DNA from 4 places in the Paenibacillus sp. FSL H3-0321 genome. Region 1 is predicted to be linked to each of the others. Evidence: predicted binding sites of a transcription regulator. Region 1 holds the regulator's gene; each other region holds the start of a gene.
The links. Region 1 encodes Rex, which represses fermentation and respiration genes when NADH is low (regulators of the CRP and FNR family bind a similar motif). Its sites were predicted from a motif close to TTGTGAAATATTTCACAA; they were not measured.
Positions count from the first base shown of each region.

Region 2: a site for Rex is predicted at 2,596-2,613, ahead of MHI45_RS18325 (cytochrome ubiquinol oxidase subunit I). Genes of this name have one in related genera too.
Region 3: a site for Rex is predicted at 4,671-4,688, ahead of MHI45_RS16285 (formate/nitrite transporter family protein). Genes of this name have one in related genera too.
Region 4: a site for Rex is predicted at 5,374-5,391, ahead of pflB (formate C-acetyltransferase). Genes of this name have one in related genera too.

Region 1 covers NZ_JBBODH010000001.1:1,452,339-1,460,342, reverse strand. Annotated here, with positions in the region: gene panB (3-methyl-2-oxobutanoate hydroxymethyltransferase) at 1-596, shown strand, start outside; gene panC (pantoate--beta-alanine ligase) at 598-1,488, shown strand; gene panD (aspartate 1-decarboxylase) at 1,481-1,864, shown strand; gene MHI45_RS06405 (hypothetical protein) at 1,978-2,619, shown strand; gene dinG (ATP-dependent DNA helicase DinG) at 2,736-5,597, shown strand; gene MHI45_RS06395 (redox-sensing transcriptional repressor Rex) at 5,683-6,378, shown strand; gene MHI45_RS06390 (amidohydrolase) at 6,365-7,666, shown strand; gene MHI45_RS06385 (cell wall elongation regulator TseB-like domain-containing protein) at 7,728-8,004, shown strand, end outside.
Region 2 covers NZ_JBBODH010000001.1:4,135,357-4,143,360, forward strand. Annotated here, with positions in the region: gene cydD (thiol reductant ABC exporter subunit CydD) at 1-75, opposite strand, end outside; gene cydB (cytochrome d ubiquinol oxidase subunit II) at 75-1,091, opposite strand; gene MHI45_RS18325 (cytochrome ubiquinol oxidase subunit I) at 1,078-2,481, opposite strand; gene MHI45_RS18330 (cold-shock protein) at 2,706-2,936, opposite strand; gene MHI45_RS18335 (cold-shock protein) at 3,140-3,340, opposite strand; gene MHI45_RS18340 (S1C family serine protease) at 3,729-4,976, opposite strand; gene MHI45_RS18345 (hypothetical protein) at 5,353-5,559, shown strand; gene MHI45_RS18350 (MBL fold metallo-hydrolase) at 5,528-6,334, opposite strand; gene yycI (two-component system regulatory protein YycI) at 6,353-7,096, opposite strand; gene MHI45_RS18360 (YycH family regulatory protein) at 7,303-8,004, opposite strand, start outside.
Region 3 covers NZ_JBBODH010000001.1:3,679,232-3,687,235, forward strand. Annotated here, with positions in the region: gene MHI45_RS16260 (DUF2164 domain-containing protein) at 1-125, shown strand, start outside; gene MHI45_RS16265 (GNAT family N-acetyltransferase) at 166-714, shown strand; gene MHI45_RS16270 (MOSC domain-containing protein) at 849-1,493, opposite strand; gene MHI45_RS16275 (GNAT family N-acetyltransferase) at 1,474-2,004, opposite strand; gene MHI45_RS16280 (MFS transporter) at 2,054-3,271, opposite strand; gene MHI45_RS16285 (formate/nitrite transporter family protein) at 3,744-4,571, opposite strand; partial or broken gene MHI45_RS35195 (S-layer homology domain-containing protein) at 4,957-5,433, shown strand; gene MHI45_RS16290 (hypothetical protein) at 5,577-6,488, opposite strand; gene MHI45_RS16295 (hypothetical protein) at 6,466-8,004, shown strand, end outside.
Region 4 covers NZ_JBBODH010000001.1:1,752,192-1,760,195, reverse strand. Annotated here, with positions in the region: gene MHI45_RS07810 (carbohydrate ABC transporter permease) at 1-550, shown strand, start outside; gene MHI45_RS07805 (ABC transporter substrate-binding protein) at 685-2,154, shown strand; gene adhE (bifunctional acetaldehyde-CoA/alcohol dehydrogenase) at 2,597-5,218, shown strand; gene pflB (formate C-acetyltransferase) at 5,479-7,740, shown strand; gene pflA (pyruvate formate-lyase-activating protein) at 7,877-8,004, shown strand, end outside.

The DNA.
Region 1 (8,004 bases):
TGACGTATCACGGCAGCATTGACGAGACGCTGCGCGGTGTGCGCAGACTGATGCAGGAAGGCCGGGCGCAAGCCGTTAAAATGGAAGGCGGGCTGGAAATCTGCGGGGCCGTATCTGCCGTTGTAGCGGCTGGTGTTCCGGTGCTCGGCCACATCGGTCTGACGCCGCAGTCGGTCAACATGATCGGCGGCTACCGGATTCAAGGCAAGGACGCGAAGGATGCGCAGCGGCTGATGGATGAGGCCAAAGGGCTTGAAGCTGCCGGGGCTTTCGGCATTGTGCTGGAACTGGTTACAGAAGAAGTAGCGGAGGCGATTTCTAAAGCGGTCAGCATTCCGACCATCGGGATCGGCGCAGGCCGTTACTGCGACGGACAAGTTTTGGTCTTCCACGATCTGCTGCAATATGCTTCACCTTACCGGGAGAAGCGCTTCGTCAAGACCTACGCTGATGTGGGCAGCCTGATCCGTGAGGGAATCGGCAGCTACGTACAGGAAGTGAAGAACCGTTCCTTCCCGGCGGAGAATCATGTATTTAATGCGGATGAAACTGTATTGGAATCTTTATACGGCGCTGCCGGAAAAGGAGCGAAATAAGATGAGAGTCGTTAGAACGATTGAACAGCTGCGTGAAGCGCTTGAATATATGCGTCAGGGCGGGCATACTCCCATCGGCTTTGTGCCGACCATGGGATACCTGCATGAGGGACATGCAAGCCTGCTGCGCCGGGCAGGGGAAATGAGCAGTACGGTAGTGATGAGCATTTTTGTTAATCCGCTGCAATTTGGGCCCAATGAGGACTTTTCCTCTTACCCGCGTGACGAGCAGCGTGATTTGGAACTTGCGGAGCGTGAAGGAGCCGACATCGTATTTATTCCCGGTGTGGAAGAGATGTACCCGCAGCCGATCCGCACCCAGGTATCGGTCTCTTCGCTGACCACGCAGCTGTGCGGGGCATCCCGCCCGGGGCATTTTGATGGAGTCACCACAGTCGTAAGCAAGCTGTTCAATATGGTACAGCCCGATTACGCCTTTTTCGGACTCAAGGATGCCCAGCAAGTGGCGGTTCTGCGCCGGATGGTAGCTGACCTGAATATGAATGTTGAAATCGTGGCCTGCCCGATCATCCGTGAAGGCGACGGACTCGCGCTTAGCTCACGCAATGTGTATTTAAGTGCAGAGGAACGCAGCCAGGCTCTGGTATTGTCCCGTTCGCTGCGTGAAGTTCGCCAAGCCATGGAAGAAGGTAAGGTCCGGACGGTTGAAGATGCCCGGAAACTGCTGGTGTCAGTCATTTCAGCTTCTCCGCTTGCCGTCATTGATTATGCGGAAATATTGACCTTCCCGGGCCTGGAGACGCTAGATGGTGCTTCATTGCTGAGTGATGCTGACGGCGAAATCATTATTGCACTTGCCGTGAAGTTTGGCAGAACCCGTCTGATTGACAATAATGTATTTAATCCCAAGGAGGTTGCGACCCTTGTTTAGACATATGATGAAATCCAAAATACACCGGGCAACGGTTACCGAAGCCAATTTGAATTATGTGGGCAGTATCACCATCGACGAGAACCTGATGGAAGCAGCAGATTTGCTCGAGAACGAAAAGGTACAGATTGTCGACAACAATAACGGCTCCCGGCTGGAAACCTACGTCATTCCGGGACCACGCGGCAGCGGCGTCATTTGTCTGAACGGAGCGGCGGCCCGGCTTGTTCAGCCGGGGGATACTGTCATCATCATCTCCTACGCGATGCTGTCCGCCGAAGAACTGGCAGGGCATAAACCAACTGTAGTTTTTGTCGATGGCGAGAACAAGCCGGTGAAGCTGGCCGATCATGAGATTCATGCTACGATTGCTTAATCACCGGACCTAAGCCATGTAATCAATGGCAGGGATGAAGAGCCCCCCACTTGCGAAAAATGAAGGCAGGCAAGCTTAGGCTGATTTCATTTTCAGTAAGGGGGGGATGTCCCATGTTTCAACAATTATTTGCTGAGATGAATAAGATGCTTCAGGAGATCGCCACGGATTACCCTACTTCGGAGGGTACCCGCCGGGATGATCTTTTATGCAAGTACAATATGCTTCACCGGCTTAGTGATGAGGTTATGGACGAGTGGCTCGCCTTTGCCGAGAAGCTGAGTCATTTCCGGGAACACGCGGAATTTCCGCCACAGCCGGACGAAGAGATACCGCAGCAGGAAGCGCCAGAGCTTGCCATGGATTCTTTTGTCAGAGGGCAGGGCTACTACAAGCTGTTGATGTACCGGAAGTGTATTGATCAATTTAAGGAAGTTATTGCGCAGCACCCCGACAGTCTGGCGGCCCGCCTGTATTTGGCCATGGCCTATCTGCAGGAGGGCGACGGGGAGACCGCATGGGGGCATCTGGATCATATGCTTGCGCTGATTCGCGAGAACAAGCTGAAGGCGATGATCTACAATGCGCTGGGGTGCATCAGAGCTTCCCAGGAACGCTTCAATGAGGCAAGGGAGCTGTTCAGCCTTTCTTTGCTTCATGACCCGGCACTCCCGGAACCGAATGTCAATCTGGAGGTCTGCCGCAGGCGGGGAGGAAAGCTGCAATTCGGAAATCAGCTTGTTTCGCTTTTGTAATCATAGCCCACTCATTTAAGCGATGCATCCACTTCAACAAGCGGTGTGCATCGCCTTTTTTCGTAACTTCTGTTATGCTGATAAAGAGTCTCAAGTGAAAGGGAATAGAACTTATAATGAAATTTGCCGTGCTTGATTTTGAAACTACGGGAACCCAATCTGTGGGTGAGATCATCCAGGTTGGCCTTGCCATTATAGAAGAAGACCGGTCCATCTCCCGGGTGTATGGTTCTTACGTCAAGCCCGGAACACCGATTCCTCCTTTTATTACGGGCTTGACCGGCATCACCGATGAAGATGTGAAGGATGCGCCAGAGCTGGATGAGATGATGATGGAGCTCGTCCCGCTGCTTGACGATGTAGTGCTTGTTGGACATAATGTTGCTTTTGATTTCCATTTTTTGCAGAATGCTTTAGACCGCTGCGGCTATTTGCCGTTTCAGGGACGGATTCTGGATACGATCGATTTCCTTAAAATATGCTTTCCGTCCCTTACGACCTATCAGCTGGGTGCGGTAAGTAACCATTTTGGCATCACGCATGACCGTCCGCACCAGGCGGATAGTGACGCAGAAGCTACAGCGATTGTGTTGCTTAAATGTCTGGAAGAGCTGTATAGTTTGCCTCTGCTGACCATTCAGCGGCTTAACGAGCTGTTTGCCGATGAAGACAGTGACTTGGCCTGGTATTTTGACGGCCTGCTGCGGGAGCGCGAGATGGAGACCTTCCAGCCGGAAGGAGAGCTGAATTTTCACCGTCAGCTTGCACTGGCTGTAGGCGACTGGACTGAGCTGGCGCCTCCAAGAGAAGAAGGTGTTGGCAATCCTGTGGAGAATGTATCCTTTGAGGATTATATGGCAGAGGTAACCAAACGGCTTAAGGATACGCTTCCGCAATATGAGAGCCGGGAAGCCCAGGAGATCATGATTGGCGAAGTGAATACGGCCCTTCAGGAGGACAAGCATCTGCTGATCGAGGCGGGCACGGGTACCGGCAAATCGCTCGGTTATCTGCTGCCGGCCATTTATCAGAGCGTTCGTACCGGACAGAAGGTTATGGTCAGCACCCATACTATCAACCTTCAGGATCAGCTGCGCGAACGCGATATCCCGCTTCTGACCAGTGTTGTGCCTTTCCCGTTTAAGGCTGCGATATTCAAGGGGAGAGGGCACTATTTGTGTCTGCGCAAGTTTGAACATAAAATAAATAAAAAGGACTTCGTAAGTCCCCGGGAAGAAGCGCTTACGGCAGCGCAAATGATCGTATGGCTGACCCAGACGGAATCGGGTGACGATGAGGAGCTGAATTTGAGCGGTCGCGGCGGGGATTTCTGGGAGACGGTAGCCAGTGATACCGATTCCTGTCTGGGCCGTTCCTGTCCGTGGTTCCGCAAATGCTACTACCACCGGGCCAAACATGAAGCAGGGATTGCCGATGTGGTCATTACCAATCACTCTAAGCTATTCGCAGACGTCAAGGCCGGGCACCAGCTGCTTCCGGCTTATGAGCATCTTGTCATTGACGAGGCCCATCATTTGGAGGATGTGGCCGGCAAGCATCTGGGTATGCAAATGAAGTATTTCACGGTAGCTCATACGCTTACAAGGCTGTATAAAGACAGCCGCAGCGGCCAGCTGCCGGCACTGCGCCAGACTCTGCAGTCCTCGGGCAGTGAGCAGGCTTCGGAGTGGAGCGGCGTAATCGATAAAATCTATCCCGATCTGCTTACCGTAAAGGAAACTTGGGATACACTGAGCGACAAGCTGTTCGGTCTATTGCCCGAACGAAGCGATGCAGCGGCAGGTGAAGCCGGCCAGCTGGTCACACGCCTGCTTCCCGGCAGCAAGCCCAAAGATTGGGAAGAGCTGGCGGCGCTGGAGAATACGCTGCACTTAGCCCTGAGCGACATCATCCGCAGAGGTGACAAAATGCTCAGCGAGATGCGCGATACGGAGAGTCAGTCGTCTTCAGACAGCCTGGTGACCGATATCGGAGGCTTGTTCAAGGATTTGGCATCCATCCGGGAACAAATCCGTTTCTTTATGGGTCTCAGTGACGATAATATCGTGTACTGGATGGAAGGGAGCGGCAACTACCGGGGCAAGTCGCTTCAGCTATACGCCGTGCCTGTCGATGTAAGCAGCCAGCTCAAGGATCTGTTCTTCGACAAGAAGAAGAGCATAGTGCTGACCTCGGCCACGTTATCGGTCGACAAGTCCTTTCAGTTCATGATTGACAACCTTGGTCTTTCTGAAGCCTCAGAGCAAGGGCGACTCATGACAGCGCTGCTGCCTTCACCGTTCAAGTACCGTGAACAGGCGCTACTTGTCATCCCGCGCGATTTCCCCAGTGTTAAGGGCAGCGTAGGCGATGCGCGTTTTGTAGACAAGCTGGTGCATTCGCTGGCTGAAGCGGCGGCGGCGACCAAGGGGCGGATGCTGGTGCTGTTCACCTCCTACAAAATGCTGCGCCAGGTTTATGATCCGCTGAAAGAGGCCTTGGCTTCCCAGGACATTACGGTTCTGGGCCAGGGTGTGGAAGGAGGCAGCCGCAGCAAGCTGATCCGGCGTTTTCAGGACAGCTCTGCATCGGTATTGCTTGGAACAAGCAGTTTCTGGGAAGGAGTCGACATCCCTGGCGAGGCGCTGACCTGTCTTGCGATTGTAAGGCTGCCGTTTCAGCCGCCGAATCATCCGCTGGCCGAGGCAAAGGCGGAGCTTCTGCAGGCCCAGAAGAAGAATCCTTTTATGAAAATGTCTGTTCCACAAGCAGTGATCCGGTTCAAACAGGGTTTTGGACGATTGGTCCGCACTGCGCAGGACCGGGGAATTGTTATTGTATATGATACCAGGGTCATCGAAGCTTATTACGGGAAGTACTTCCTGTATTCACTCCCTGGTCCGAAGATGGAGCACATGCTTACCGATCAGATGGTTCCGCGGATTGCGGAATGGCTTGAAGAGGGCGGCGTTTCCTAATCTGTCATTGTTTATGAATTTTTCCATCTCTTTGTACCATAGGCTGTGTCCCGTTCGCGGAGCGGGCACTGCACGTGGTTGTCATATGATATCGCGTCAGTGCAATTCTAAATTAGGAGGAGAAAACATGAAATCGGATAAAATATCGGAGGCCGTCGTACGCAGACTCCCAGTGTACCTGCGTTTCCTGAACGATCTCCAAAAGCGTGAAATCTCAACCGTTTCTTCTCAGGAACTCGGGCAGAAGCTGGACCTTAATCCGGCACAGATTCGTAAGGATCTGGCCTATTTTGGTGATTTCGGCAGAAAAGGCATTGGATATGACGTGTCTTATCTCATCGAAAAGATCCGTCACATTCTGAAACTGGATCAACAAATCAACGTGGCCCTGGTGGGTGCCGGTAACCTCGGTCATGCCTTGTCCAATTACAATGCTTATCTGAAGGATACTATGAAAATCACCGCTGTATTTGATTCTTACGCTCCCAAGATTGGACAAAAGATCAACTCTCTTACGGTACAGCCGATGGAAGAGCTGGGTCAGACCATCCGCGATCAGGGAATCCGGATCGGGATCATCACTGTACCGGACAGCGAAGCACAGAATGTGGCTGATATTCTGGTAGAATCGGGCATCGAGGCGATCCTGAATTTTGCACCGGTCATTCTGAAGACACCTGCAACCATCCGGATTCATGCTGCCGACTTTACGACTGACCTGCAAAGTCTGGCGTATTATTTACATGATGGAAAGGAAGGAATTACAGATGAGCAGCAATAAGATGGTAATTGCAAACGGACGTTTTCTGGTTCCCGGAAGCGAGAAGCCTGTCTTGAGCGGTTATATGACTATAGAAAATGATTTGATCACATACATAGGGGAAGAGAAGCCCGTTATTGAAGAAGGCACAGTGACGCTCGACGGCAGCCGGCTGCTGTTCATGCCGGGTCTGGTCAACACCCATGGCCATGCTGCGATGTCGCTGCTGCGCGGCTACGGGGATGATATGGTCCTTCAAGCCTGGCTGCAGGAGAAAATGTGGCCGATGGAGGAGAAGTTTACCGGAGATGATGTCTACTGGGGCACTTCCTTATCCGTTCTGGAGATGCTGAAAGGCGGCACAACCACCTTTTTGGATATGTATGATCATATGGACCGGGTGGCCGAGGTGGTCGAACATTCCGGTATCCGTGCGGTGCTGATGCGAGGTGTTATTGGTCTATGTCCTGAAGAGGTGCAGAACCAGAAGCTTGCGGAAGCTGTTGCGTTCGCCCGCAACTGGCACGGCAAGGCTGACGGCAGAATTACATCCATGATTTCACCGCATGCCCCGTATACTTGTCCTCCGGACTTTTTCATGCGGTTCGTGCAGGCGGCACATGACCTGGACCTGCCGATGCATACGCATATGTCGGAAACGCTGCGTGAAGTGGAGCAGAATGCCGCTGATTACGGCCTGCGTCCTGTAGCGCACCTGGAGAAGCTGGGGATGTTCACCCGCCCGTCCTTAATCGCCCATGGTGTCCACCTGAACGATGAGGAGATCGAAATCCTCGCCCGCCACAAGGTGGGTGTATCCCACAACCCGGGAAGTAACCTGAAGCTGGCCAGCGGGGTTGCACGGGTGCCTGAGCTGCTGAGAGCCGGAGTCAAAGTTTCGCTGGGTACGGACGGGGCGGCAAGCAACAATAATCTCGATATGTTCGAGGAAATGCGGCTTGCAGCACTGATCCATAAGGGAGTCAGCGGCGATCCTACCGCAGTTCCGGCACCGGAAGCGCTGCTGATGGCCACGCAATACGGGGCGGAATCGGTCTTCCTGAACCAGGTCGGACGTCTTGCAGCGGGGATGAAGGCTGATTTTATTGCAATTGATATCGACCAGCCTCATTTACTGCCGCATAGCGACTTGCTCTCCCACGCTGTGTATTCGGCCAGCGCCAAGGATGTAGAGCATGTCTGGGTGAACGGCAAGCAGGTTGTGAAGCATGGTCAGTGCCTGACGCTGGACGAGGAAAAAATCCGCCGCAAGGCGCAAGAAACTTTTGAAGGGCTGCTGAAGCGTTAATACGACTGCCGCCGCAGTTGAATTTATAACGTTTCATATATTAAGGAAAGGAAGCTGCATTTTGAGGAAAAGGAAAAAATGGCTTCTGCTGGGGATCGCTCTGTTTCTGCTCATTCTGTTCGGTCTAAGCCAATTTTATGCCTATATCATGAAGGACCAATGGAATGAACGCAGCGCGGCCAAAGAAGTTGCCAAGACCCGGGCGGGACTTACTGAGATATCCAAGGCGCAGAAATCGGTATGGGACGAAAATTCGGTGTACTGGGTGCTGACGGGGAAAAATAAAGCCGGTACGGATCTGATGGTGTGGGTACGGTTCACCGTGGACGGCAAGCCGG
Region 2 (8,004 bases), 2.7 Mb from region 1:
TTGCACCAGGGTAAGGAAGCCTACGATCAGAAAGACCGGCTTAACTCCTTTGTACCCAAGCAAATTTTTATCCATTAGTATTCAAGATGCTCCTTCTCGTGAACCCGTTTGTGGAAGATGAAATAACTCCAGATCTGATAACCGAGCACGAACGGCAGCAGCGTCAGCGCCACAATCGACATCACCTTCAGTGAATACTGGCCCGAAGCCGCATTGGTGATCGTCAGATTAAACGCCTCATCAATAGAGCTGATCATAACCCGTGGGAACAGGCCCACAAATATCGACAGCACCGACAAGGCCATAACCGCTCCGGTCATCCCGAACGCCCAGCTGTCTTTCTTCTTGGTCATGAAATAGCCGGACAGAACGAAGGCGGCAATGCCTAGAATCACTAATACCAGCAGCAGTGCACCACGTTGTTCAAACACATCTGTCATATAGTAAGTCATAATTACAAAAGCAACCAGCAGCGCAGCCAGCGGGAACAATAGCTTCTGCGCCAGCTTGCGCGCACGAACCTGCAGATCGCCAACCGTACGGAGCGTCGTGAACATCAGGCCATGCACCAGGCAAAGCAGCACTACAGTAATCCCTGCGACTACGGTATACACATTCACGATGTCGAAGAATCCGGCATACATCTGCATGTCACCGTCAATCGGCAACCCTTTAATGAAGCTCGCGAACACTACTGCCAGCAGGAACGGCGGAAGGAAGCTGCCGAAGAAGATGCAGGCGTCCCAGGTTCTTTTCCAAGCCAGTGAATCGCGTTTGCCTCTGAATTCAAAGGCGACACCGCGGGCAATCAGCGCCAGCAGGGCAAAGACAAACGGAATATAGAATCCGCTGAACAGCGTTGCGTACCAGTTGGGGAAAGCAGCGAACATCGCGCCCGCACCCGTCAACAGCCATACCTCATTCGCATCCCAGAACGGTCCGATTGAATTGATCAGCACCCGGCGTTCCGTATCATTCTTGGCCAGGAACTGCGTTTCCATTCCTACGCCGAAGTCGAAGCCTTCCAGGAAGAAAAATCCGATAAATAATACCGCAATCAGCACAAACCACAATTCATTAAGAGAAAGCATGCGATCCCTCCTTATTATATGGATCATGCGACTCACCGTGATCGTTATCCATGGCATAAGGGCCTTTTTTGATAACTTTGATGAACAATCCGATCAGTACCGCTCCCAGAATAGCGTAGATCGCCGTAAAGGAGATCACCGAGAACAGCACCTGTCCAGCCGATATATTAGGAGACACACTGTCTTCTGTCGTCATTAATCCGAATACCGTCCAAGGCTGACGTCCGATCTCTGTCATGATCCAGCCTGCAGTATTGGCAATTGGCGGAAGCAGCAGCCCCCAGAACATGAACCGCATAAACCAGGTGTTCGGACGTTCCATCTTTTTGCGCCACATCAGATACATCGCATACATACCGAGCACAATCATCAGTGTGCCTGCGACCACCATGATCCGGAAGCTCCAGAACGTCGTACGCACAGGCGGGATATAATCCCCCGGGCCGTACTTTTGTTCATATTCCGCCTGCAGCGTGTTCATCCCTTTAACTTCACCGGAGAACTTACTGTAGGACAAGAAACTCAGCATATAAGGAATCTTGATTTCCCCGGAGTTTGATTTATTGTCAGGATCAATAAAAGCACTGGCTGTCCAAGCCGCAGGGTCACCACTGTCCTCCCAAAGGGCTTCCGTAGCTGCCATCTTCATCGGCTGCGTCTCTACCAGATACTGCGCTTGGGCATGACCTGCAACGGCTACCCCCATGGAGGAGACAATGCCGACAATCGCCGCAATTTCGAACGATTTTCTAAAGAAAGGCACATCCTGCTTCTTGAGCATTTTATAGGCACTGATACCCGTTACCAGAAATGCCCCTGTAGCGTAAGCCGCGAGCACCGTATGCGGGAATTCCACCAGCAATTGTCCGTTTGTAATCAAAGCCAGAAAGTCATTCATTTCGGCCCGGCCATTATTCATCGCAAAACCAACAGGGTGCTGCATAAAAGAATTGGCTGCGAGAATCCAGAATGCCGATAACATCGTTCCCAGCGCTACCATCCAGATGGACAGTAAATGAATCTTCTTGGAGACTTTGTCCCAGCCAAAAATCCATAAGCCGATAAAAGTAGACTCCAGGAAAAACGCCAGCAGCGCTTCAATCGCAAGTGGAGCCCCAAATACATCCCCGACAAAGCGGGAATAATCGGACCAGTTCATTCCGAACTGGAATTCCTGCAATATCCCTGTTACTACCCCTACTGCGAAGTTAATGAGAAAAAGCTTTCCCCAAAACTGCGCCATTCTTTTGTACTCATCGTTGCCTTTTCGGACATACATCGTCTCCATGATCGCGATCAAGAGTGCAAGTCCAATAGATACCGGTACAAAGAAGTAATGAAAGATCGTCGTCGACGCAAATTGTATACGCGACAGCATAACTGTATCCATGTTTCTTCCCCTTTCTTCTCCCCATTCGTTATGTCTATTCTGTCAAAAATTTAAGGGCTAAAGTGTGATAATTATCACATTATACACCCGGATTCAGGCTAAAAAACAATAAATTTGTGACAAATATCACAATATTACGTTCAGAAAGCAAAAAAAATAAGACGGTTTTACCGTCTTGGATTTGTTCGTCGTTCTATAGAAAGCTTGACTCATAAAGGCATTGGTTAGGTAATCGAAATACCCTTCTTCAGCGATTTGAGATCGCCATTAGAATTAAGCAATTGCGGCAGCATCTTCATGCTGCGAACCATTGGGGCATGACAGAGACGGCAAGAAGGCGCATGTTCAAATGCGAAATTATCCCTCATCCATCCGTTGCATCCATCATTGGTACAGGCCCAAATTGCGGTATTTTCTTCCGGTACTTCCTCTAAAGGCTTCTTCCGGTAGTTCATTGCCGTTCCTCCCTTCCTTTATGTTACAAGTTGAGAAACAAGTAAAAAAGCATCCAATTATACTCTTTCTAAGATGCTTACAAATCCTTCATTTGCAGTTGCTCTACTTCAAGATCATGTTGTTAGTTTCATGATGATATAGCAGTTGATCTTATAAAAAAAGACCGTCCCAACTTGCAAAAGCGGGGACGGTGCTTCTATTATTACAGTTTTACAACGTTTTCGGCTTGTGGTCCGCGGTTGCCTTGAACAACGTTGAATTCAACGCGTTGGCCTTCGTCCAAAGTTTTGAAGCCGTCGCCAGTGATTGCGCTGAAGTGAACGAATACGTCGCTTCCGCCTTCAACTTCGATGAAACCGAATCCTTTTTCTGCGTTGAACCATTTAACTGTACCTGTTTGCATGTGTGTTACCTCCACAAATTTAAATTAATATGTTCTTTTTATCTTCAAACAAAGAAAAAATTCACACATTGAAAAAGGTTGTATTAGCATTGACAGCCCTTTTCAATACGAGAATTAGGTATCAAATGTATGATTAATCTCATGTTACCACACCGGAGTTACAAAGGCAAGCCAACATCCGAATATATCCGTATTTCCCCTTATAAGGTGCTGTTCCCAATGTAAGGGCTACCAGTCTTTATAAAAAGGGGGATTTGCATCCATATTAAGTAATATACCCAGATGATTTGACTTCGAAACGGATGCCGTCCTTAATTTTATAATAAGGACGGCTGGGCCGTCTCGCTTATCTTGACTGCCACATTATTATATACGGCTGATGCCGCTTTTATTCCTTTTGTTTTTCAAGAAGTTTCACCGTCACCTGTTTTACCTCTCCGTTGCGGTAATAAGTAATCTTCAGATCATCTCCGATTTTGGTGTGATCATACAGATACTTGCGCAGCGAAAGGGTCGATGTGATTGGTTCATTGTCAAACTTGGTAATCACATCATTGAACTGCAGTCCTGCATCCTTGGCCGGCCCTACCGCATCCAGCACAACTACTCCGTCTTTAACGGTGGTTGGCAGATTAAGCTCCTTGCGCTGGTCTTCCGCGAGCGGCACATAAGGGTTATTCAGATCCACGGAATACACTCCCAGATAAGAGCGGGCAATCTTCCCGTTTGCCTCAAGCTCACCCGCCGTTTCCATAACATGATTGGCCGGGATGGCAAAGCCAAGTCCCTCCACGCCTGTATCGGAAATCTTCATTGTATTAATACCAATCACCTTGCCGTCCAGATCGACCAGCGCACCTCCGCTGTTGCCCTCGTTAATTGCAGCATCCGTCTGAATGACTTCCTGTTCCCAATCATAGACACCGTCCTGGTTCAGTGATACGGGAATGGTCCGTTCTGTGTAGCTGACAATCCCCGAGGTTAAGCTATCGCCAAGTCCCAGCGGATTGCCGATAGCAATGACTGTCTCCCCAAACCGCAGCTTAGAGGAATCACCAATCTGGGCAACTGTAGTAATACCTTTGGCATCAATGGAGAGCACTGCGATATCACTTACTTTATCCGTACCCACAAGTGTCGCCTTGCGTGTCTCACCATTCACCATAACGACTTCCAGCTTGCCGAAGTCCTCAATCACATGATTATTAGTAATAATAAAGGCCTTGTTATCATCCTTCTTATAGATCACTCCCGAGCCAAGTGCCGACTCGTCGAGAATGTTAAGTTCCTTGTTATCTTCTTTATGATTAATTATGCTCACAACGGCCGGTCGGACAAGAGCCGCAGCCTGAACAATCCGCTCAAACGGGTCACCGCTGCTTGCAGTCACCTTCTCAATCACTTTCGGCTGCTCCGCCTTCTCCTGTGTCAACTGGCCTGTAGCCAGACTGAACAGAAGCACTGCAACCACCGCACTGATCACTGAGCTAATGACAGACACCTGCCAAGTTGCCAGACTCCGCCGTGATTTGCGGGCAGACCAATTCCGGCTCGTTAAGACCTTAGAGGGTTCCTGCTCTCTGCCTTCGCGCCGCGGTACCTTGGTTGAATAAAAATCATCATCAAACAGTCCCACCGTTACATCCTCTCCCCTCTATTGCCACTGCATCCATGACCTGAACGCCAAGCAACCACGCCCGAGCTTTCCGCTTTATCTCTTAGACTCCTGAAAGCTCTAAAAGGTTTCACTTCATTCATTCACCACAAATGTGTGTGTTATAAGCGCAAGGGGTCTCCTATTCTTACAACATATTAAAAAAGGATAAGCTTCAATCCGGAATATTTTCCAACTTAAAAGACTACAATAATAGAAGTACTATTTAAACTCAGGCTTAATTCTGCTCTTTATGATTGTATCACAGGCGGGGCTGGCACCCACGTTTTTTCTGACGCAAAAACCCTACAAATTTTTTACAGATCAGCTTTCGTTTAGCCCAAAAGGAGGAATAAATATGGAATCTTTTTCAACAAGTATGGATCTGGTGCAATTTATCGGCAAACTCGGTGACCTGAAGGATGAACACTATCATCTGATCCTGGTTCAAAGCGCCCTGATCGAGCTGCTGATTGATAAAGGGCTTTTCTCACGCCAAGAATTGGAACGTAAAATTACGGAGGTAGACCAGCTTATGACTGGCTCACCTTATCCCACGGCGTAGGCTGGTCATAATAGGTATCGCACAATCTGAACTCACTGTCTCTGAAGAAGCAGCCCCGGTCTTCCATTGCCCCGCGCACCGACATTTTGGCCAAATCCATCATATTGTGATCCCGGCTTAAGTGAGCCAGATAGGTCCGTTTGGTCCGTCCGGTAAGAATCTCGCTTAGTGCCGCTCCCGCCGCCTCATTGGAGAGATGGCCTAAATCGCCCAGAATTCGCCGTTTCGTATTCCACGGATAACGCCCCATTCTCAGCATCTCTATATCGTGGTTGGCCTCCAGTACCAGCACATCCGAATCGGCAATCGCCGTCCGCACTTTATCACTGACATACCCAAGATCCGTAGCAACACAAAGCTTCTCCTTGCCGTCATAAAAATTGTACCCTACCGGTTCAGCCGCATCATGGGAGATTGCAAATGACTCTACCCGCAGACTGCCGAAATCCCTGTGCTGTCCGGTCTCCATAATAATCCGGTTATGCTCGGCAATAGTGCCGATCCCCTTCTCAATCGCCCCCCAGGTATTGGAGTTGGCGTAGATCGGAAGATCGTATTTGCGGGCCATGGCTCCAAGTCCCTTGATATGGTCCGAGTGCTCATGCGTAACCAGTATTCCGTCTATCTCCTTGCCTGTCATCTCACGCATCGCGAGCAGCTCGTCGATCCGTTTGGCGCTGAGGCCCGCGTCGATCATAAGCGCCGTTTCCCCGTTTCGCACCACTGTTACGTTGCCGGTAGAACCGCTGGACAGTACCGTAAATGAAATCCCCATATCTCTCTCCTGCTCCTTCTACTCTGTTGTCTTCGGACTGATGATGTCCGCACTGATGGCATCGACGTAATAGGCGTTGCCGTTCTCCAGCATAAAGCGCCACATTGGCGAAGCCACCTGGCTTTCAGAGTTGAACAATTCCCCATAATAGCCAAGCTCAATCTCTTTAACTACCGAATCCGCCGGAAAATATTTCTCAATCAGGCTGCTGAGTGCCTGTGAGGCCGGAAGCACCTTCTGGATATCTTCGTCACTGCTTGTAGCTCCGATTTCAATCTTCGGCCAACGGTAAGCCACAATTTTTTGATCGCTGTTGATCAGCTCAAGCCGCACTCTGAACAAAGACCATTTATGGTCGACCAGTGGATGAAGTACAAATTTGCCGACCTCGCTCTCCTGCGAATCAAAGCGATAATTGGCGATGTCTGTGATCTGGCCTGCCAGTGAGCTGCTCAGTTCGGCAAATGATGAATAAATCAGCTTGCTGTCTATAGGCACCTTCAGTTCAACCGGCTCCTCATTCTGCTCCTCCCCGGAGTAGCGGTAAGTGATGTCGGGCAGCTGCGGAGTGGCAGCCGGAATGGGACACAACACACGAATCCCCTTCTGTTCCATCACCGCCTGCGTTTCTGCGGACAGGGAAGTGAAATCCAGATTGGCACTGGCCTGATCGCGCAAGTCCATCCAGAGCTGATAACAAAGCAGCAGATTCAATACCAGAAAGGCGTAAATCAGCACATTTTTGGCTCTTCCCCAGTCCATACCGCTCCTCCTCAAAGTTTTGTGAGCATTCACTTCGTTGATTCTGCTTCGAACAAAACTAGCTTCGGAAGCATCCGCTTCGTTTGTGAGCATTAACTTCATTGAATCTACCTCGAACAAACTAGCTTCGGAAGCATCCGCTTTGTTTGTGAGCATTAGCTTCGTTGATTCTGCCTCGTCGAGTGAATTCCCGCGTGTCTATTACTCTAGTTCAGTGTAAGGAAAGTACCGTCACGGAGCGTTACCCGCCATACCGGCAGGAGCTTCAGCTTCTCCCCGTTTACTGAAGCAACATAGGCCGGGGTCAAATCCTTCACAGGCGAAGCTTCACTGAATTGGGCCAGCTTAGCCCGCAGCTCATCGCCACCGGGAAGCTCCACAACCTGTTTAACGGCTTTTCCCTCTTCTGTATACATCAGCGATCGCTCATAGGAGGATACTGTGCCCTGCTGCAACTCCAGGTTAATAACGCCATACTGCAGCTTCGGCTTGCTCATAATCGGATAAGAACCGTAGTACTGCTGGAAGGAAACGGTCCGCTCCTGGTTGCCTTCCTCCGTTGATGCCAGACGGTATGTACCGTTCCATCCACCATGCTTGTTGACAAAATCCACCGCTTCCAGGGCATCCTTCGCAGGTGTACTCTCACCCGCAGGAAGTGCAGCCGGATCGCTATAGCTCATCCAGTTCTGTTCCTGATCAACCTGCAGGCTGCGTTTGCTGTCTGTATAAATCTTTGAGCCATCCTTCTCTGGAATATATCTGGTGCTACCGGCATCAAAGAATAGATTGTTCTGCATTTGTTCAATGGTGTACATGCCGGAGGGAATTTCCACCTCAACCAGCGATATTTTTTCTTCCGGCACATAATAATCGCCATTCACTGCGGTATATGGCGTCCAATTCAT
Region 3 (8,004 bases), 2.2 Mb from region 1:
TCTTCCTTAAGGAGCTAGGACCTGCCCTATACAATGGAGCGCTGAGCGATTGCCGCGCCCTTGTAGGACAGCGGATGCAGTCGCTGGAAGAAGATATTTACGCTCTGGAATGGAAGAAACGTTAATCAGTACATCCGGCCCTAGTGGCACAGAGGAGGCAGCCGCTTGTTTAATTATGTCATTGATGAAGAGCTTGTACTGAAACTGTTGATGCCGGAGCAGGCCCGCCACATGTTCGCGCTGGTAGAGCGCTCGCGGAGCAGGCTCAGGCAGTGGCTGCCTTGGGTTGACGGAGTCACCGAACAGGACCACATCGCCACATTTATCAAAAATGCCGTCAAGCAGGGCAGCGACAACGGCGGCTTCACCGCCGGACTGTGGGTCCGGGGAGAACTGGCCGGCATTATCGGCTATCATGAGATAGACTGGCAGAGCCGCTCTGTCGGAATCGGCTATTGGCTTGGCGAAGGATATGAAGGCAAAGGCTACATGACCAGCGCCTGCCGGGTTTTCGTAGATTATGCGCTGCTGGAAATGGAGCTGAACCGCATTGAAATCCGCTGCGCCACGGGCAACAAGCCCAGCCGGGCGATTCCCGAGCGGCTGGGCTTCGTATTCGAAGGGGTTCTGCGCCAGGCAGAGAAGCTGCCCGAGGGCTATGTGAATCATGCGGTATACGGCCTGCTGCGCAGTGAATGGAAGCTGCTGAGCTAAACAGTGGGAAATATACAACCCGGCCGGATGTAACGGAATTTTAGATCTTTTATAACAAACCAAGCCCCCCGTAACAGGCGTCCGGGGGGACTTGGCATACCATCAAATTCACCGATTTTGGATATCAGCAGTCGTTAGCTCTCCGCAGCCTCAAGCCAGCTCCGGAACTTCATCCGGGTTCCCGACGCCAGGCTGTCCAGTTCCGATAGCTCGGCCAGACCGCTCTTGTCCTTACGGCCATGCTCCATCAGGTAGAGCACCCGCTTTACAGGGTAGCCTCCCGCACCGGGTTCCTTCTTGACGATTCGATCACCGGCTGTAATCTGACCTTCACGCAGTACACGGAAATAAAATCCGCTGTATCCGGTAGCCAGCACTTTGGCCGGCATATCAGCCGGGCCATGCTTCTGCGAGAGCTTAAAGCAAGGAAACCGCGGCTGGCTGACCTGCAGCAGAGTCGAACCGATCTCATACACATCACCGATGCAGACCTCGGTCTCCAGCAGCCCGCTGACTGTGATATTCTCGCCGAAGGCGGAGAACTCCAGTTTCTTGCCGAGCTGCTCCTCCCAAAAGGCATAATGCTCAATCGGATACACACAGACCGCTTTGTCCGGGCCCCCATGGTTCACCAGGTCCGCTTGCCCGTCACCGGCGAATCCCTCAAGATGAAGCTGTACCGGTCCAGCCGCCGGCATTTTATAAATCCCCGTTTCCAGCGGCTTACCACGGTAATCTACCGTTACAGGTTTGCCTACATTAAGCGAAATGACCTCCATTTCCCTTCCCTCCAGTCAGCATACAGCTCATAAATACCTCATCTACATAATGTCCGCCAAGATAAAACTCTTCCCTGAGCCGGCCCTCTTCCTCAAATCCGCATTTCCGGTAGAACGAGAGCGCAGGAGTATTGCTGGACAGTACCCGCAAGCGGAGTTTGCGTATCCCGTTCTCTCCGGCATGCTGCTTGATCGCCTCGATCAGCTGTCCGCCGATGCCAAGCCGCTGGAACTTCGGATGGACAGCGATGTTCACCTCGCACACATGGCGGTTGCTCTCCATCCCGCTGGGACAGCCGAAACCGACATACCCGCATAGTTCTCCTTCCTGCAAGGCTACAAGCTGGGAACCGGGAGGGGCATGGAGCAGATAATCCTCACGGGAACACCACATTAATGGACCCGGTGTGGTCTCCTCTGTCCAAATCATGTTATCGAGAATAATCAGCTCACGGGTATCCTTGAACTCCGAGGGACGAATCGTGAGCGAGCCTCTAATAATTTGTTGCATAGCTCTTTGCACTCCTTGACTTACCTTTAAGTGATTCTTCTACAGACCATTATACCCCATTTTGTTCCAGTGCACGGCCAGAACGGTTGATGAAGGCATGGACCGCGAAGAATCCCACCGCCAGCAATGCCATTCCGCAAGCCAGCCAGCCTGTCGGCGCAAGGCCTCCCCGGTCATACAGGCTGCCCATCATATAGGGGCCGAGAACTCTGCCGACCGCGCCGATCCCACCGCTAAGCCCGAGATAGAAGGGCGCACTGCGGTCCGCATGATCGGAAATAAATGAAGGCATCGCCGGAGAAATAAGCATCTCCCCCAGCGTGGTCAGCAGCATCGCCAGCACCAGGCCAGGATAGCTTGGCATTAACAAGATCACTGCATATCCACTCAGGTAAAAAACAGCGCTTGCCGTCATCTGCGCCGTCGAGGTCTCCGCGAACCAGCGTTTGATCAAGCTTACCAGCGGCTGCGCGGCGAAGATCAGAATCCCGTTGAGCGTCCAAAGAAGGCTGTAAGTGCTCTTAGCCCAGCCTTCCGAAATAATAAACGGAGAAACTCCCGTATTCCAGATCGAGTTGCCGATCAATAAAAACATCGAGCCTAAGGCCATATACAGATAGATTCGGGTGTGGCCTATAAGCTTCCAGTTTGACAGCTCTCCGGGGCCGTTTCTCCTATGCGGCTCGGCATGGGCCGGCTCTGTGTCAACCTTCCGCAAATACACAAAGAAAAATGCGGCAAACACGGCTGAGGTCAGCCCATTAAGCACAAAACTCAGCAGATAGGAAATATCGGCCAGAAAACCAGCCAGCATCGTGCCCAGCGCTACCCCAATATTATTGGCGACATAAATTACATTAAAAAGCTCTCCGCGCTGTTCTGCGAAGCGGAAACCTATAAAGGCCTGAATGGCCGGCAATGACAACGAATTGAACAGACCCACCAGCCCCATCACCAGCATGAACATATTCCAGTTCACGCTTGCCGCCGGCAAGGTAAACAAGGCTAGGGCATTCATGGCCAGCGCGCCGACGATCAGGCGTTTGACACCAACTTTATGATAGAGTGATCCACCCAGCAGTTGTCCGAATATGCCTCCGAGGGATTGAATAACAATAACGAGTGCGGCATCTGTCATACTGCGGCCCAGTTCATCAAATACATACATCGTGACAAGCGGCCACATCAGCGCGCTGCCTGTTGCATTAATGAGACTGGCAATCAGAAATACTTTGACTTCCTTTGGATAAGCTTGTAAAAACCTCATGACTTGTCTTTCAACCCCTGTAATATATGTGTCATTAATTCCATCCAGTATCATCCCAAAACAGGACGAAGAGCAAGCATTCACACTGACGCATTATCGCGTCACTCAAACACAACATCCCCCATGATTCTTGACCAAGGCCTATCCAGGCCCAGCAGTGAAAAGCCTGTCCAATCGGATCTTTATATTTTATAACTGCTGCCACCATGCGTAAATAAAATTGCTGAACAAAGACTGATTCGTTCTTCGTTTGCCCGGGTAATAGAGCATATGAAACACTCCCTATTAATTCGCCGTGAGCCCGATTTCGTTCCCCCGAGTCGGATATGCACGGCGAATTTTGTGTTGTGCACCCCTATTTCACCTCACAAAAAAACACCCCGGGAACCTTCCCTCTTGAGCCGTTAGCTGGAAGAGAGAAGGTTACAAGGAGTGTCTATTGCCGTTTAACACGGCATTTAATTAGTAAGGATTAAGCGTGTTTCTTCACTCCGACAGAGGATACACCTTCTACGGATTGCACAGCCGCCGGCCCTTTGCGAAGGTAAGCCACATAATAGGCTGCGGCTACGAAGATGGCTCCGCCCGTAAGGTTGCCCAGCCATACCGGGGCAAAGTTGCCGAAATATTGTGCCCAGGTAAAATGCCCCTCAAATATAGCAGCAGGAATAAGAAACATGTTGGCTACAACGTGCTGGAATCCGATGGCCACAAATGCCATGGTCGGGAACCAGATACCGAGGATTTTGCCGCTGAAATTATCCGCCCCGTATGAGAGCCACACGGCCAGAGCCACCAGCCAGTTACAGCCGATCCCGGAGACAAAGGCCTGCAGGAAGGTTGCATCAATCTTATGTTCAGCCATATCGACCAGTTTATCGAGATACACTCCGTCTGCGGTGAGGCCGACAACGTGGCCGAAGAAATAAGCAACGAACAACGCGCCTGCCAGGTTGCTGAGCGTGATCAGCACAAGGTTCTTGATGACTTCCCAGAAGGAAATCTTTTTCGCAATAAATGCCAGCGGCACGGCCATCATATTGCCTGTCAGCAGTTCCCCGCCGGCCAGCAGCACCAGGATCAGTCCTACCGGGAACACCGATGCCCCGATAAAGTTTGCGATGGAGCCCCATTCCGCCGGAGCACCGGCAATGACACGAATATCCAGTAAAAATCCGAGCGCAATAAACGCTCCCCCCAGAAAACCGAGAATAAGTACGGTGGCAAGCGGGTTGTGAGCCTTCTTGATTCCGTTCTCTACCGTTACCTCGGCAATCTGCTGCGGTTTGTTATAAGCCATGATTCCTATCCCCTTTTAATACTTAAAATTTGTTCCTTTATGCCATTGTAGCGTGATCGCAATCACATTTACGTGATAAAAGTCACGTCCAGGAAAACTAAGTGAAAGTTTTCACTGACATGTCAAATTTACCTTATCTACACAATTCAGATTAACTTAATCACAAAAACATTTCTCACCATACATCCCATATCACGCTAAATATTCGGGCCGATTGTACCGATAGTGGAGTAAAAGAGGTGGTGATCGTGTTCCCGTAAACACAGGAAAAAGCACATACATATTGATAGACAACCTGAGGCGTGTCAGCCTGGCACTGCTATGTCTGATCCTAATCGGAACTGCTGCTGTCACTCCAGCTGCAAGGGCAAATAGCGCTCCATTTGTGGATACTGAGCGCAGCTATGCCCATCAAGAAATTGCACAGCTGTTCTCCAGAGGGATCGTTCAAGGCTATGGCAACGCAACGTTCAGACCCTATCAGCCGATTACTATTGCAGAGATGGGCACCATGATGTCAAGGGCTTTATCCATTCCCATTCCTAGTTCGGACTATCCGCTAACAACGGAAGCGGCACCGAATTGGGCCATTCCCTCCATACGCTCGCTTTTGTCTGCAGGCATTATACAAGACCAGACAATAGCATGGAGAGGTGAATTAACACGAGAGAGCTTGGCAGTATGGTATATCCGGGCCTTTGGAGTGTATGACCAGGTCCAAAAACAAGGCGATATGCCCGCGTTTAAGGATAGTCATTCTATCTCGGAAAAAGCCCGAACAAGCGTCTGGGCAGCCCAGCAGCTCGGGCTGTTCCAAGGAGATGAATATCAGCGGTTTAACCCAAAGCAGTCCGTTGACCGTCAAAGCGCAGCTATGGTAACTGCTCGTGCATGTCTTCTGCTTGAGGATGCCAACCGTATACAAGATTTGCTTGAGCCTGGTAGTGACTTGCCTGATTATCCTGAAGTCCCCAAAGGCGCACCTTTAGAAGATAGCGAGATCGCTTATCCAAACGCTTCTTCTACAGATCTCGTAACACCAGTTCCACCGGCTTCACCGGATCCAACGCTGGGTCCATCCGCTTCACAGGTTCCAACAATGGTTCCATCGGCTTCACCGAATCCAACGCCGGTTCCATCGGCTTCACCAGCTCCAACACCGGGGCCATCCGCTTCACCGGCTCCAACAACGGTGCCATCGGCTTCGCCGAATCCAACAACGGTGCCATCGGCTTCACCGGCTCCAACAACGGTGCCATCGGCTTCGCCGAATCCAACAACGGTGCCATCCGCTTCACCGGCTCCAACAACGGTGCCATCCGCTTCACCGGCTCCAACAACGGTGCCATCGGCTTCGCCGAATCCAACACCGGTGCCATCCGCTTCACCAGTTCCACCAAAGGTTCCATCGGTTTTACCGCTGCCACCAAAGGTTCCATCGGTTTCACCGAATCCAACAACGGCGCCATCCGCTTCACCGGCTCCAACAACGGTGCCATCCGCTTCACCGAATCCAACAACGGTGCCATCCGCTTCACCGGCTCCAACAACGGTGTCATCGGCTTCACCGAATCCAACAACGGTGCCATCCGCTTCACCGGCTCCAACAACGGTGCCATCCGCTTCACCGAATCCAACACCGGTGCCATCAGCTTCACCGGTTCCAACACTGGTGCCATCGGCTTCACCGAATCCAACACCGGCGCCATCCGCTTCACCGGTTCCAACACCGGTGCCATCGGCTTCACCGGCTCCAACACCGGTGCCATCCGCTTCACCGGCTCCAACACCGGTGCCATCCGCTTCACCGAATCCAACAACGGTGCCACCGGCTTCAACAACGGTGCCATCCGCTTCACCGGCTTCAACACCGGTTCCGCCAGTATATGAGGCAGTGGATTCTGTACAGGTAACCACCGATACAATTGACGCTTCGTTTAATGTATCTATGGAAGATTGGAAGCTGGCTTATGTGACCTTGGATGTATACGGTAGCGAAATCATGCCGGAGCATTTGCCGCCAGACCTCAAAGTGCTGGTTACTGATGATTACTCTGTACTGGCAGAGGATGGGACGGTAGCAAACTTTTATAACATCCCGAAGCCTGGAACTATGATCCATGGTCGAATCCTGCTCAGTTCCGAGGTCGCCGACTTTAGCATCATCAGCAACTTCGAACTTGAGGTACTATCGCCTCAATACAATTCAACAGCTTATTTCACTGTATCCTTGTTGCTGGAAGATACAGGAGCAAACGCTACAACAGTTGCCGAAATGCAAACCATGCGGAATACACTGGCAACTATTGATCCCGATTTGCGGGTAACCTGGGCCATGGACAGCCGGTTTGTGTTCGATGATGCACAGCGCCCTCAATTGCAACAGGTGCTTAACTACGTGGATCTATACGGAGATGAGGTAGGGATCGCATCCGGCTATCCGAATGATAATTTCAACCTGGCCCAATGGATTGTAGAGATGAACTCGTGGCTGTACATGTACAGATATAATGCGCTCAATTCCCTGCACCAGGGGGGCACCAACGGAGATAGCTCCGTATGGGAGAGTATTCCTGACAAGTATCGTCCCAAGTCACTGTCCACCTATGCCATCAACCCCGAACAGGCTGCCTGGTTAAAAGACAACTTCCGGATCGATGCGTTCATGGGCTGGGCTGCAACACAGTATAATGTAGGCCAATTGTCTGCTGAAGGATCACCGCTGATGCCATACTGGGCACATATCGCTAATCCGATGCTGCCCGCACAGGATGCTGCTACTAACAGTAACAATGTATTTATGAATGCCCTAAGCATTGATCCCATCGGCTCCCGCTATATTACAGGGGCATCCAGATGGACACTGCATCCGGCGGATCCATTTGTAAGCGATACGAAGGCAGAACCTCAGCTGCATCTGGCCTCTCAGTATCTCAACAATCCTTTTCAGAACAGAAATACGGTCAATTACCTCTCCCTGGTAATTGGTACCAACTGGGTGATGAGGTCACCCAACCTATTCGCAACCTGGCAGGACTTCATCAGCAGGTTCCCGAAAGATGCCGGCGTTGAAATATTGGGTGTTCATGGACTGGCAGAGATCTACAAAACAAAAACAGCCCACAGCAATGAACATTCAGAATTCACCCTGATGTTCCGGGGGGCTGGATATACCACGGTCAGCGGAGAGAATTCTCCGGGGGATTTAAGGTATCTGTGGACAGAAACTGCAACAGAGCGTATTGTCCTTGCCAAAAGAGACGGAGACCCCCTCTGGAGCATCATTGACTTCACCGATTACTCCAGATCGCCTGTTACTAAGCTTCCATATACGTCCAATGGAGCGGCGGACGATATAAGCTACATCACAGGGAGAAACTACAAGCTGACTCCCGCGGCTCCGTTAACCTCAACAGAAATCGAACGTATCCGC
Region 4 (8,004 bases), 300 kb from region 1:
CAGTATTTCGCGGATGAATGTTCCGTTCAAGAGAGTTTTCTATTTCTTCTTCCTGATGACACTGTTTATTCCGGCGACCAGCTATATGATCCCGAACTTTGTCAATCTTAAGGAACTCGGACTCTTGAACCAGTATGCAGCTTTCTGGCTTCCTGCCGGGGCGAATACGTTTTATTTCCTGCTCTTGAAGAACTTTTTTGACGGGCTCCATCCTGAGATTTTTGAAGCTGCGCGGATTGACGGTGCCTCGGAACCGCGAAGCTTCTTCTCAATCGCCGTACCACTGTCCATTCCAATCTTCGCCACACTGGCGATCTTTATCTTCTCGACAGCCTGGAATGACTGGTTCTGGCCATCGCTCGTCATGCATAGCGAGGACAAATATACACTTGCGACATCGATCTATAAATATGTGATCAACGTCAAGGCGCTCAATACTAATATCAAGTTCGCTATTCTTTTTCTAGTCTCGCTGCCGCCAATTTTGGTCTTCCTGATTTTTCAGAGATTCATTATGCGCGGGGTGGCGCTGTCAGCGGTTAAGGGCTGAATCAGAATATGACTTCTTCTATGCAGAGATCGTAAACATGCACACATAAGGAATATAAATACACCTCGTTTGTAAGCGATTTCTCTTTTATGATGATTTTGTTAGCTAATTATGAATTGAAAAGGGGAGTTTCAATGCGTAAAAATTCCAGCGTATTAGCCTGTCTCCTTGTGACCGGCTCGTTGTTATCCGCCTGCGGCAACAATAACAACAACGGAAATGCACAGGGGAATAAGGGAGGGGAAGCTTCACCAGCAGCTACTGCTGAGACAGCGGATAAAACTGCTGCTCCAACGGATGCGCCCGTGGATGATATCACTCAGAGAAAAGTAACGATCAAAATTCACTATCCTACACCTGACTTGACAGAAATGAGGGCACAGGAAGATGACCGGATCAAACGCTTCCAGGCAGAGTATCCGAATGTGGAGATCGTTAAAGACGACTGGCAGTACAACGTAAGTGAAATCGGCGTGAAGATGGCTGCGAATGAAGCGCCGACCTTCTTCAACACTTATGCTACAGAAGCCAAATTCCTGATTGAAAAAGGCTGGGTTGCCGATATTACCGATCTTTGGAACAAATATGAATACAAGGATCAGATCAATCCGGTGCTGCAGAACCAGTTCATTATTGACGGTAAAGTCTACGGGGTCACACAGAAGGGTTATGTTACCACGACAATGATCAATAAAAAAATGCTGGATGACAAAGGTGTAGCGGTGCCTGCAATGGATTGGACCTGGGATGATATGCTGAATACAGCCAAAGGTGTAGCAGATGCCAAAAAAGGCATTTCCGGTATCGCACCTATGGGTAAAGGCAATGAAGCAGGCTGGAACTGGACCAACTTCCTGTTCGAAGCGGGCGGAGAAATTCAAAAAGTTGAAGGAGGCAAGGTTGTTGCAACCTTCAATTCCGATGCAGGTGTGAAAGCGCTGGACTTCTACAAGAAGCTGAGATGGGAAGCGGAAGCAATTCCTCAGGATTGGGCACTTGGCTGGGGTGATGCTGTAGGCGCATTCCAACAAGGACGTACGGCCATGGTAATGGCGGGTTCCGACGGAGTTATTGAGCAAGCGCTGAATCAAGGCGGATTGAAGCCTGCAGATGTGCTGACCTATCCGATGCCTGCTTTTGAAAAAGGCGGCAAGCATACTGGAGTACTTGGCGGAGACTATCTGGTCATCAATCCTAACGCTACAAAAGACGAGCAGGAGATGGCGTTCCGTTACATTACCTTTGATTATTTCTCCGATAAAGGTCTCGATGCGCTCGACGCTATTCTGCAGCAGCGTAAAGCGGACGGCAAATACTTCATCCCGCCGCTTCTGGACTACTATGCTGCAGATTCCGAGTTCGGCAAGAAGACCAAAGCGGTATATGACAAGTATTCCGATATCGTGTACCAATATAACCCGGATATTATGGCCCTCTTGGACGGCAAACCGGAAGCACAGTACAATACTCAAGATTACTATGCAACCCTGTCCAATGTGATTCAGGAGCTGTTCTCCAAAAAAGGCACCGACTCCAAAGCACAGCTTGATGCTGCTGCCAAAACTGTGCAGGAGAAATTCTTTGATACTATTAAAGTAGAGTAGGGAATTTATAATTTAGTAATTTTTATAAATGAAATGTAAAAAGCGGAAGAGGCAGGGGACGTTGTTCCCTGTCTTTTTGCTGTAAATAGTTCTTCAAAGGTTAGGTGAGGGAAGAGGCGATCAAGGATGTGGCGGGAGGAATAAGATAAAGAAATATAGATGTAAATACCAATAAATAGCAAAGCAATGCTTTGTAGACCCCTGTAACAGGTTCATACGGTTAGAGTCCTTATTTTAGTGTTCGCAGATTGGACAAATATAAACGAAATTTACCATATAAAATGGAAATAATACCTGAATATGATTAAATGAAAGCGCTTTGAAAACAAATCAAAAAAAACTTTATACTTTGTGAAAGATTTCACTTTAAATATTGAAGAGGATGTGATAAGATAAATGTGTAGAGAAAAACAACCTAAAAATTGACAGGAGGACGAGGGAGATGGCAGTTAAAAACGAAGTCGCCGCCCAAGTGAAACAAACCACCGCTGAAGAGTATATTCAGATTTTGGTGGATAAAGCAAAGAAAGCTCAAGAAGCGTATATGGCGCTGGATCAAGAGCAAGTTAACACAATCGTTCATGCAATGGCATTGGCTGGGCTCGACAAGCATATGTACCTGGCAAAATTGGCTGTAGAAGAAACAGGACGCGGTGTATACGAAGACAAAATTACGAAGAACATCTTCTCAACAGAATATATCTGGCACGGAATTAAATACGACAAAACAGTAGGCGTCGTTGAAGATAATAAATATGACAGCTTCCAAAAAATTGCCGAGCCGGTCGGAATCGTAATGGGTATCACACCGGTAACCAACCCAACATCCACCACGATGTTTAAAGCACTGATTGCCGCTAAGACACGTAATCCTATTATATTCGGTTTCCATCCATCAGCGCAAGAGTGTAGTGCCGCAGCAGCAAGAATTCTTCATGATGCAGCTGTGAAAGCAGGCGCTCCTGAGAACTGTATCCAGTGGATTGAGCTTCCGACAATGGACAAAACAAACGCATTGATGAACAATCCGGACGTCGCTCTTATCCTGGCAACAGGCGGATCTGCAATGGTTAAAGCGGCATACAGCTGCGGTAAACCGGCTCTCGGCGTAGGCCCTGGTAACGTACCTGCCTTCATTGAGAAAAGTGCTGATATCGACCAAGCGGTTACTGACATTATTCTTTCCAAGACTTTTGACAATGGTATGATTTGCGCTTCTGAGCAGGCTGTTATTATTGAAGAAGCAATTTTTGACCAAGTGAAAAAGAAAATGATCGCAAATGGCTGCTACTTTGTGAATAAAGAAGAAGCTGCTAAGCTGACTAACGGCGCAATGAATGTAGAAAAATGTGCGGTTAACCCGGCAATCGTAGGTCAATCCGCTGTGAAGATCGCTGAAATGTGCGGTATTCAGGTTCCTGCCGGAACGAAGATTCTGGTAGCTGAACTCGAAGGCGTAGGCACCAAGTACCCGCTGTCCGCTGAGAAACTTAGCCCGGTTCTGGCTTGCTACAAGGTTAAGAACGCTGACCAAGGGATTGAACGCGCAGCTCAAGTTGTTGAATTCGGCGGCATGGGACACAGCTCGGCTATCCATTCCAACAATGAAGAAGTTATCATGAAGTTCTCGAACCGTCTGCAAACTGGACGTATTCTTGTTAACTCGCCTTCAACACATGGCGCCATCGGCGACATTTACAATACTAATATCGCTTCGCTGACTCTGGGCTGCGGATCTTATGGACGCAACTCGGTATCGCAAAACGTAACTGCCATCAATCTGATCAATGTGAAAAGGGTGAACCGTCGTACCGTGAATATGCAATGGTTTAAGGTGCCTGATAAGATTTATTTCGAAAAGGGATCCACTCAATACCTGGCCAAAATGCCTGATATTACCCGCGTAGCAATTATCACTGACCCTATGATGGTTAAACTGGGTTATGTAGAAAGAGTGGAGCATTACCTGCGTCAACGCCAGACTCCTGTAGCGATCGAAGTGTTCTCGGAAGTTGAACCGGATCCATCGACAACTACCGTGGAAAAAGGTACAGCTATGATGAACAGATTCCAACCGGACTGCATCATCGCACTCGGCGGCGGTTCCCCAATGGATGCTGCAAAAGGAATGTGGCTGTTCTATGAACACCCGGATGCTGACTTTAACGGTCTGAAACAAAAGTTCATGGATATCCGCAAACGGGTATACAAATTCCCTAAGCTCGGCAACAAAGCTAAATTTGTAGCTATTCCAACAACATCGGGTACAGGTTCGGAAGTAACCTCTTTCGCGGTTATTACTGACAAAACTACTGCAAATAATACTAAATATCCGCTTGCAGACTATGAGCTGACTCCGGACGTAGCGATCATCGACCCTGAGTTTGTATATAGCTTGCCTAAGACTGCTGTTGCCGATACAGGTATGGACGTATTGACACATGCGATTGAAGCTTATGTTTCTGTTATGGCAAGTGACTACTCCGATGGTCTGGCTATCAAAGCCATCCAGCTGGTATTCCAATACCTGGAGAAATCCGCACTTGAAGGCGACAAACTTGCCCGCGAAAAAATGCACAACGCATCGACGCTGGCTGGTATGGCATTTGCCAATGCATTCCTGGGCATCAACCACAGCTTGGCGCACAAATGGGGCGGTCAATACCACACGGCTCATGGACGTACCAATGCCATCCTGATGCCGCACGTTATCCGTTACAATGCCAAGAAACCAACGAAGTTTGCTTCGTTCCCTAAATATTCGCACTTTGTAGCTGACGAACGTTATGCTGAAATCGCCCGTATTCTGGGATTGCCTGCACGCACTACCGAAGAAGGCGTAACCAGCCTGATCAATGCAATCCGCGACATGAACAAAAAATTGGGCATTGAAGAGTCGTTCCAACAACTCGGCTTTGATCCTAAGGATTTCGAATCCCGCGTAGACTATCTGGCTGACCGTGCATTTGAAGACCAATGTACTACTGCCAACCCTAAACTGCCGCTGGTTACTGAACTTGCTGATGTATACCGCAACGCATTCTACGGAAGATTCGACAACTAATTGGTGATTGCTTAGCAAAGAATAAGGTTATAGGTTAATATGGAAGGGGATGGTAGTGACAAATATCACCGGAAAGGTGATATTTGTCACAGTCCTTTTTCAGAAAATAAACTAAAATGTTTATATAAAGAACGGTCCCAGTTATGAAGACGCGATTGTGAATTTAATTACAACCATATCTTTGGGATCACGAGACACGGGATTAACCTTCAAGCCCGCGATCTCTACAAATATAATAAATATAAATGGAGGGATTTAGCATGTCGGTGATTGAAAAAGATGTACAAGAAGTGAAGTCTAGTTGGAGAAGTTTTACAAAAGGTAAATGGGCCAGAAAAGTCGACGTTAACGAATTTATTTCCAAGAACATCAAGCCTTATGAAGGAAACGAAGATTTCCTCGTGGGTCCTACCAGCAATACTACTGAACTGTGGAAGATTATCTCCCAGCTGAGCAAGGAAGAAAGAGAAAGAGGCGGCGTATGGGATGTTTCCCTGGATACTGTCTCCACCATCACTTCCCACAAGCCAGGCTACATCGACAAGGACAAAGAACAGATTGTAGGCGTACAGACTGATGCTCCTTTCAGACGTTCTGTTCAACCGTTCGGCGGTATTAAGATGATGATCGATGCCACCAAAGCTTATGGCTTCGAGCTTCCGAACAACATTGTCGAAATGTTTACGAATATCCGCAAAACGCATAACCAAGGCGTGTTTGATGCATATACACCTGACATGAGAGCAGTGCGTAAATCCGGCGTTATTACAGGTCTTCCTGATGCTTACGGCCGCGGACGCATTATCGGTGACTACCGTCGTATTGCCCTGTACGGTATTGATTTCCTGATCAAAGACAAGAAACAACAACTAACCGAGCTTGAAGTTGATTCCATGACTGAAGAAGTAATCCGGTTGCGCGAAGAGCTGTCGGAGCAAATCCGCGCTTTGGGCGAGCTGAAAGAAATGGCTGCCGCTCACGGTCTTGATATTTCCAAACCGGCGAACAACTTCAAAGAAGCTACTCAATGGGTATACTTCGGTTATCTGGCAGCAGTAAAAGAACAAAACGGTGCTGCAATGTCTCTGGGACGCGTATCTTCCTTCCTCGACATCTATGCACAGCGCGATTTTGAAGAAGGTACTCTTACTGAAGAACAAGCACAAGAAATCGTTGACCATTTCGTAATGAAACTGCGTATTGTGAAATTCCTGCGTACGCCTGACTATAATGAACTGTTTTCCGGCGACCCTACTTGGGTAACGGAATCCATCGGTGGTATGGCTGAAGACGGAACAACACGCGTAACTAAGAACAGCTTCCGCTTCTTGCATACCCTGTACAACCTGGGACCTGCTCCAGAGCCTAACTTGACGGTTCTGTGGTCCGAAAGACTGCCTGAAGGCTTTAAAAAATATTGTGCCAAGGTTTCCATCGAAACCAGCGCTATCCAATATGAGAATGACGATGTAATGCGTCCATATTGGGGTGAAGATTACGCAATTGCTTGCTGCGTATCCCCAATGCGCATTGGTAAACAAATGCAGTTCTTCGGCGCCCGCGCCAACCTGGCGAAAGCTTTGCTGTACGCGATCAATGGTGGTGTAGACGAGAAATCAGGCGTACAAGTTGGACCTGAATTCCCTGCAATCACTTCCGAATATCTGGATTACAACGAAGTAATGAAACGCTTCAAACCGATGATGGAGTGGCTGGCTAAGACTTATGTCAACACCCTGAACATCATTCACTACATGCATGACAAATATTCCTACGAACGCATCGAAATGGCGCTGCATGACCGTGACATTCTGCGTACGATGGCTTGCGGTATCGCCGGCCTGTCCGTTGCTGCTGACTCCCTGAGCGCAATTAAATTCGCTAAGGTTAAACCGATCCGCAACGAACAAGGCATCGCCATCGACTTCGAAACCGAAGGAGAATTCCCTTGCTACGGCAACAACGACGATGCTGTTGACAACATCGCAGTTGAACTGGTTGAAACCTTCATGTCGATGATCCGCAAACACAAAACTTACCGTGATGCTATGCCGACTCAATCGGTATTGACTATCACTTCGAACGTAGTTTATGGTAAGAAGACTGGTACTACTCCTGACGGACGTAAGAAAGGTGAACCGTTCGCTCCAGGTGCTAACCCAATGCACGGACGCGACAAGAAAGGCGCACTGGCTTCCTTGAACTCTGTTGCCAAACTGCCGTATTCCGAGGCACAAGACGGTATTTCCAACACGTTCTCCATCGTTCCTAAGGCGCTGGGTAAAGACGAAGAGTCCCGTAAGTCCAACCTGGTATTCATGATGGACGGATACTTCCACAACAACGCTCAGCACTTGAACGTTAACGTATTTAACCGTGAACAACTGATCGATGCTATGGATCATCCGGAGAACTATCCTCAATTGACTATTCGTGTCTCCGGCTATGCTGTTAACTTCATCAAGCTGACCCGCGAACAACAGTTGGATGTTATCAACCGTACATTCCACGGTACAATGTAATTAAATTAACTGTGTAATACAGTTCTTGTATAAGATGTAATAGCAGTGAGGTGATACCGCCCTTGATTCAGGGGGCGGTAAAATCTTGCTAAAAATTAATTAAAATTTTAAGTTCTTTTCGAAAGGAAGTCATCATATGGCTAATGGACATATACATTCCTTAGAAACGTTCGGGACCGTAGACGGGCCTGGTATCCGTTTTGTTCTATTTATGCAGGGCTGCTTATTGAAATGCCAGTATTGTCATAACCCGGATACCTGGGG